DNA from 2 places in the Acidaminococcus sp. CAG:542 genome. Region 1 is predicted to be linked to the other one. Evidence: a T-box and tRNA genes for the amino acid it is inferred to sense, from the RefSeq annotation. Region 1 holds a T-box; the other holds one or more tRNA genes.
The links. The T-box of region 1 lies ahead of ileS (isoleucine--tRNA ligase). A T-box ahead of a tRNA ligase gene usually reads a tRNA of that ligase, here a tRNA-Ile.
Positions count from the first base shown of each region.

Region 2: it has a tRNA-Ile gene. The T-box ahead of ileS (isoleucine--tRNA ligase) is inferred to sense a tRNA for this amino acid. The anticodon was not compared.

Region 1 is NZ_FR902054.1:10,939-14,660, reverse strand. Features, by position in the region: gene ileS (isoleucine--tRNA ligase) at 1-2,249, opposite strand, end outside; T-box leader at 2,346-2,558, opposite strand; gene QVO43_RS03810 (TrmH family RNA methyltransferase) at 2,601-3,383, opposite strand; gene QVO43_RS03805 (potassium channel family protein) at 3,380-3,722, opposite strand, start outside.
Region 2 is NZ_FR902078.1:11,866-15,587, forward strand. Features, by position in the region: gene glyS (glycine--tRNA ligase subunit beta) at 1-885, opposite strand, end outside; gene glyQ (glycine--tRNA ligase subunit alpha) at 891-1,763, opposite strand; tRNA gene QVO43_RS05975 (tRNA-Ile) at 1,985-2,059, opposite strand; gene rpoD (RNA polymerase sigma factor RpoD) at 2,099-3,295, opposite strand; partial or broken gene QVO43_RS10195 (RNA polymerase sigma factor region1.1 domain-containing protein) at 3,350-3,722, opposite strand, start outside.

The DNA.
Region 1 (3,722 bases):
ATCACCATCAGTTCCCGGAGGATCTGGGTCATGGCAGTCTGGGCGGACCGGCGGGCCTTGCTGTCCTTCCGGCTGGTGTACAGACGGTCTTTGATGATGTCCAGATAGAAGGAGCTCATGTCCACGGTGCAGAAATCGTGGATGGCATGGAACAGCACGTGGAAGTCGTAGGTTTCATAGGCTTCGGTCACGTCCTTCTTCAGGGCTTCGAAGCGCATGAGGGCCCACTGGTCCAGTTCTTCCATGTCGGCAAAGGCCACCTTCTGGGTTTCATAATCGAAATCATGGGTGTTCCCCAGGATGTACCGGATGGTGTTCCGGACTTTCCGGTAGGCTTCCGCCAGCTGCTTCAGGATCACCGGGGAGATCCGCACATCCTGCTTGTAGTCGGAAGAAGCCGCCCACAGCCGGACGATATCCGCTCCGTACTGATCGATGACTTCCTGGGGCACCACCACGTTCCCCAAGGATTTGGACATTTTCCGGCCTTCCCCGTCCAGCACATAGCCGTGGGTCAGCACGCTCCGGTAGGGAGCCTTGCCGGTGACGGCCACACTGGTCAGAAGGGAGCTCTGGAACCAGCCTCTGTGCTGGTCACTGCCTTCCAGGTACATGTCCGCGGGCCAGCTCAGTTCCGGACGGCGCTTGCATACCCCCATGTGGGAGGAGCCGCTGTCGAACCACACGTCCATGATGTCCTTTTCCTTCCGGAAGTGGGTGCCCCCGCATTTGGGGCATTTGGTCCCTTCCGGCAGCAGTTCTTCGGCGGTGTGGTTCCACCAGGCGTCGCTGCCTTCTTTATCGAAAATGGTGGCGATCTTTTCCACCGTGTCTTCGTTGATCAGAGGTTCCCCGCAGTCTTCGCAGTAGAAGATGGGAATGGGCACGCCCCAGACTCTCTGCCGGGAAATGCACCAGTCATGCCGGTCGGCCACCATGTTGTGGATCCGGGATTCCCCCCAGCTGGGGATCCACTGGACGTCTTCGGAAATGGCCTTCAGGGCTTCATCCCGGAACCCGTCCACGGAAGCGAACCACTGCTCGGAAGCCCGGAAGATAATGGGGTTCTTGCAGCGCCAGCAGTGGGCGTACTGGTGATGGATGGTCTTTTTGCCCAGGATGGCGTTCTGTTCCGCCAGATGTTTGATCACCAAGCCGTTGCTGTCAAAGACGAACTTGCCTTGGAACAGTTCCCCGGCTTCTTCAGTGAAGCAGCCCTTCTGGTCCACCGGGCACAGGATGGGCAGCTTGTATTTCAGACCGGTGAGATAGTCCACGTCCCCATGGCCGGGAGCCGTATGGACGCAGCCGGAACCGGCTTCCTTGTCCACATAGTCAGCCAGCACCACCAGGGATTTCCGGTGGTTGTATTCCGGGAAGGGATGTTCGCATTCCGCATATTCAAAGGCACGGCCTTTGGTGGTCCCCAGCACAGGGCCGAATTCCACCCCGCATTCCTGGGCCACTTTGTCCACCATATCGGCGGCCATGATCAGCACTTCCCCGTTGTATTCCACCCAGGCATAGTCAAAGTCCGGGTTCAGGGCCACAGCCACGTTGGCAGGAATGGTCCAGGGGGTAGTGGTCCAAATCACCATATAAGCTTTTTTGCCCTTGGCGGCTTCCGGAGTCAGCCCGTTGTCTTTTACCAGCGGCATCTTCACGAAAATGGTGGGCGTCTTCTGGTCGGCGTATTCGATTTCCGCTTCGGCCAGGGCAGTTTCGCAGTGAGGGCACCAGTATACGGTCTTCTTCCCTTTATAGATGTAGCCCTTGTTGGCCATGGTGCCGAACACCCGGATCTGTTCCGCTTCGAAATGAGGATCCAGGGTTACATAGGGATGGTCCCAGTCGCCCAGCACACCCAGCCGTTTGAAGTCCTTCCGCTGGGTGTCGATCCACTGGAGGGCATATTCCCGGCACATTTTCCGCAGTTCCACCGGGGACAGCTTGTGACGGTCCACCCCGGTGGCCTTCAGGCAGGCATGTTCGATGGGCATGCCGTGGGTATCCCAGCCGGGGACGTAGGGGGTGTCATAGCCCTGGGCGTATTTGTATTTGATGATGATGTCCTTCAGGACCTTGTTCAGGGCATGGCCCATGTGGATCTTGCCGTTGGCGTAGGGAGGTCCGTCGTGGAGGACGAACTTCTTGTGGCCTGCATGGAGCTTCTGTTTTTCTCCATAGATATCATTTTTATACCAGAAATCCAGGAAATCCGGTTCCCGTTTGGGCAGCCCTGCCCGCATGGGGAATTCCGTTTCCGGAAGATTCAGGGTTGCTGCGTACTTGTCGTCTTTCTTGCTCACTCTTGCACACCTCCAAAAAAATAAATCCCGTCCCCCGAAAGGGACGGGACAAAAGGGCCCGTGGTACCACCCTCATGACAGCTTTGCTGCCACTCTTGTATGGGATAACGGTCATAACCCGGGTCCCCTACTGCTGGTTCAAAGACCGGCTCCAGAGTGATCTTCCGCAAAAGGCCTCCTGTCCGGGCTCCCACCCTCCCCGGATCGCTGTACCAGCCAGAAGCGTACTGTCTCTGTCATCGCCTGTTGGTTTGAAATTCGTGTTTATTATACACTTCTTAGACCCGGTGGTCAACTGGAAAAGGAGCGGGCCGCCTGGAACATTACGATGCCCCCGGCTACAGCCACGTTCAGGCTTTCCGCCTGGCCGGCCATGGGGATCTTCACCTTCTGGTCCGCGGCTTTGAGGAGCTCCGGGGACACCCCTTCCGCCTCGCTGCCCAGCACCAGGGCGGTCTTGGCCGGCCACTGGAGCTTCGTCATGTCTTCCGCCCCTTCCAGGGCCGTGGCCCACAGGGCGTATCCGTTTTTCCGGCACCAGGTTTCCAGGTCCGCCGGCTCCACCCCGGTAAGCACCGGCAGGTGGAACAGGGACCCCATGGTGGACCGGACCACCTTGGGATTGTACAGGTCCGCCGTATCCTTCAGCAGCACCACCCCGGCGGCCCCCAGGGCATCGGCAGTGCGGATCAACGTCCCCAGGTTCCCCGGGTCCCGGATCTGGTCCAGCACCAGCACGAATCCCCGGTCCGGGGCAAAATCCCCCAGGTCCCGGGGCCGGATCTCCACCAGGGCCGCCACACTCTGAGGGTCTTCGGTGGCGGTGATCTTCTGGAGCACCGGCAGGGGCACTTCATACCAGGGCAGGCTGCTTTCTTCCGCCTTTTGTTCCCAGCCTTCCGGCAGCCGGGTAAAGAACAGGGCCCGGATATTCCATTGGGAAGCCAGGGCTTCTTCCACTGCCCGTTTCCCTTCCAGCAGGAACAGGCCTTCCTTCTGGCGGTATTTTTTCATTTTCAGGGAAGCCGCCCGCTTCACCAGGTCATTCTTCAACGATGTCAGGGTACTGATCATATGCCGTCCTCCAGGGCTTCCACACTTTTCCGGCTGCCGATGACCACCAAAAGGTCCCCTTCCGCAAGGGGCTTGGTGGGTTCCAGGGTCATTTCCGTGGAGCCGTCCTGGTGTTTGATGGCCACCACGTTCACCTGGTACTTCCGGCGCACGTCCATTTCCGCCAGGCTTTTCCCAGCCATTTTGGGGCTCAGGTTCACTTCCATCAGGCAGATGTTGTCGGACAGTTCCACAAAATCCAGGATATTGGTGTAGGCCAGGTTGTGGCCCACCCGGCGTCCCATGTCCCGTTCCGGATAGATGATCTTGGTGGCTCCCAGCTTCTTCAGCATCTTCCCG
Region 2 (3,722 bases), on a different contig from region 1:
GATGAATTTTGGCATCAGTTTCCCATCCTTGTCGAACATGGGGAAGTACCGCTGATGATCCCGCATGGGGGTGATGATGGCGCAGTCCGGCAGACGCAGGTACTTGTCATCGATATGGCCGCACAGTGCCGTGGGATATTCCACCAGGAAGGTGACTTCTTCCAGCAGGTCCGGAGAAATGGCGGCTTTGCCTCCTTCGGCCACAGCCAGGTCTTCGATCTGTTTCCGGATGGTTTCCCGGCGTTTGTCCACGTCCACCATGACGAAGTTGTCTTCCATGGTCTTTTCGTAGGAAGCAGCGTCCGGGATGGTGATCAGATGGTTGCTCAGGAACCGGTGGCCCCGGGCTTCTCTGCCGCTCTTTACATCGTTGGCTTCCACCGGGATCACCTGGTCATCCAGGAGAGCCACCATCCAGCGGAAAGGACGGACGAACCCGAAATCATAGTCAGCCCACCGCATGGTTTTGGGGAAGTTCAGAGAATGGAGGATGTCATCCAGGATGGCCGGCAGCAGGTCGATGGTCTTTTTGCCTTCCAGATGCTTCACGGCATACACATAGCCGTCCTTCTGGACCAGGTCCTTTACATCCACACCCTGGCCCCGGGCAAATCCCTGGGCGGCACGGGTGGGGTTCCCTTCCTTGTCAAAGGCAATCTTCAGGGACGGCCCCTTGCTTTCCACATTGGAGTCTTCCTGTTTTTCCGCTACCCCTTCCGCCAGGAAAGCCATCCGGCGGGGAGTCCCGTACACTTTCACCGTGCTGAAGGGGATCCGGGCTTCGGCCAGTTTCTTCCCGGCCAGTTCCTTGTATTCCTTCAGGATGCCGGGCATGTATTGGGCCGGCATTTCTTCCGTTCCGATTTCATATAATAAATTTGCCATATCCATTACCCTCTCTTCAGCATGGGGAATCCCAGTTTTTCCCGTTGTTCCACATAGGCCGCCGCACACAGCCGAGCCAGTGCCCGCACCCGGGAAATGTAGTTGGTCCGTTCGCTGACGCTGATGGCGCCCCGGGCATCCAGCAGATTGAAGGTGTGGGAGCATTTCAGCACATAGTCATAAGCCGGACGGATGTTGCCGGTGAGGATGACCCGTTTGGCTTCCTTTTCGTACTTGTCGAACAGGTCGAACAGCAGGTCGATGTCGGCGATGTCAAAGCTGTACCGGGACTGTTCCACTTCGTTGGTGTGGAACACATCCCCGTAGGTCACATCCCCCACCCACTGGAGGTCGTAGACGTTTTCCACCCCCTGGATGTACATGGCCAGCCGTTCCAGGCCATACGTGATTTCCACAGCCACCGGTTTGATGTCGATGGAACCCACCTGCTGGAAATAGGTGAACTGGGTGATTTCCATCCCGTCCAGCCAAACTTCCCAGCCCATACCCCAGGCCCCCAGGGTGGGAGATTCCCAGTTGTCTTCCACGAACCGGATATCATGTTCTTCCGGATGGATGCCCAGTTCCCGCAGGCTTTCCAAGTACAGTTCTTGGATGTTGCTGGGGGACGGCTGCATGATCACCTGGAACTGGTGATGCTGATACAGACGGTTGGGGTTGTCCCCGTACCGGCCGTCAGCAGGACGGCGGGAAGGTTCCACATAGCACACGTTCCAGGGTTCCGGCCCCAGTACCCGCAGGAAGGTGGACGGGTTCATGGTCCCGGCGCCCTTTTCCACGTCATAAGGCTGAGCCATGATGCAGCCCTGGTTGGCCCAGTACTTCTGCAGGTTCAAAATGATGGTCTGAAAATCCATTTTCTCTCCTCCTATACAAAAACTCCCGTCTCTGTAATATAGACAGGATACTCTACATTACAGGGACGGGAGGTTGTTCCGCGGTTCCACCCTGTTTGCCGCCCGAAAGCGGCCTCTCTTGTGAAGCGAACGCTCAGGGATGCCAACCCCCTCATTGCGTATTACAGAGGAACTATAACAAATCAGGCGGAACTTGTCAAGTTCCGCCTGGATTTTTCAGTTGGTGGGCCCACAAGGATTCGAACCTTGGACCAACCGGTTATGAGCCGGGGGCTCTACCGCTGAGCTATAGGCCCAATGCTAAAATTATAAACCAGAAAAGGAAATTCTGTCAATTATTCCAGGAATTCCTTCAGGGGTTTGCTCCGTTTGGGGCTCCGGAGTTTCCGCAGGGCCTTGGCTTCAATCTGCCGGATCCGTTCCCGGGTGACCCCGAAATACTGGCCCACTTCTTCCAGGGTACGGGTACGGCCGTCCATAAGGCCAAACCGCAGTTCCAGCACTCTCCGTTCCCGGGCGCTCAGGTGTTCCTGGAGCACCTTGCCCAGCTGTTCCTGGAGCAGGGTGTAGGAGGCGGCATCCGCCGGAGACGGAGCCTCCTGGTCTTCGATGAAGTCTCCCAAGTGAGAGTCTTCTTCTTCCCCGATAGGGGTTTCCAGGGAAACCGGTTCCTGGGCGATTTTCTGGATCTCCCGGACCCGTTCCACAGGCACGTCCATTTCCTTGGCGATTTCTTCCGGGGTCGGTTCCCGTCCCAGTTCCTGCAGCAGCTGCCGGGATACCCGGACCAGCTTGTTGATGGTTTCCACCATGTGCACCGGGATCCGGATGGTCCGGGCCTGGTCGGCAATGGCACGGGTAATGGCCTGCCGGATCCACCAGGTGGCGTAGGTACTGAACTTGAATCCCTTGTTGTAATCGAACTTTTCCACAGCCTTGATCAGCCCCAGGTTCCCTTCCTGGATCAGATCCAGGAACAGCATCCCACGGCCCACATACCGTTTGGCAATGCTGACCACCAGCCGGAGGTTGGCTTCGGACAGGCATTTCTTGGCGTTGTCCCCGCAGAATTCCATCCGGTGGAGGAGACGGCTGAAGCGTTTTTTGGCTTCTTCGATCTTGCTCTTGGTTTCCTCATCCACTTTCTGGTGGAGGGCTTTGTCGTCGATCACGGCAAACAGTTCCTGGAGAGTCCCCAGGGTGCTTTCCTCGGCTTCTTCCGCCGGATCGTCCGGGTGGACGGACTTCACCGTATGGGCCACCTTGTATTTGTTTTCCTGGAGCAGCCGGTTCAGCCGCTTCTTTTCGTCCATGGTGAAAGCCTTCACCAGGTTCTGGTAGTCTTCCGTATCCAGGATGTGATCCGTATTGGACAGAAGCTGGGCCTTCCGGTAGGTCAGGGAAACGCTCCGGTTGTCCACCCAGATGCCTTCTCTGGTGAGCAGTTCATTGGCCTCGTCCAGCAGCTTGCCGATGGACAGCCGTTTGTTCACCGGCGGGAATTCCCCGTCCGGCTTGTCCCCTTTCAGGATGACTTTGGCCTGGTTGCCTTTGTCGGCCCGTTTGGCCAGTTTGATTTCATCATCCCCGGCCAAAAGAGGCACCCGGCCGATTTCCTTCAGATACATGCGGACCGGGTCATCCACAATGACCCCTTCCGGAACGGACAGGTTGGCCAGTTCCGATTCGTCCACTTTCAGTTCGTCTTCATCGATGGTTTCCGGTTCCTCATCTTCGGCTCCGTCATCCACCACTTCAATGTTCTTTTCAGCCAGTTTGGAATAGATGGCATCCATCTCATCTACAGAGACGGTGTCTTCGTTCTGCAGCCGGTCCTGGATTTCCTTGTAGGTGAGAACGCCGTGATTCTTTTTGGCCAGCGCTTCGAATTCCGCCAGGTATTCCGCCGCGGTTTTGGGTTTGTCTTTCTTGCCTGCCTTGCTTCTGGTTTTCGTTCCT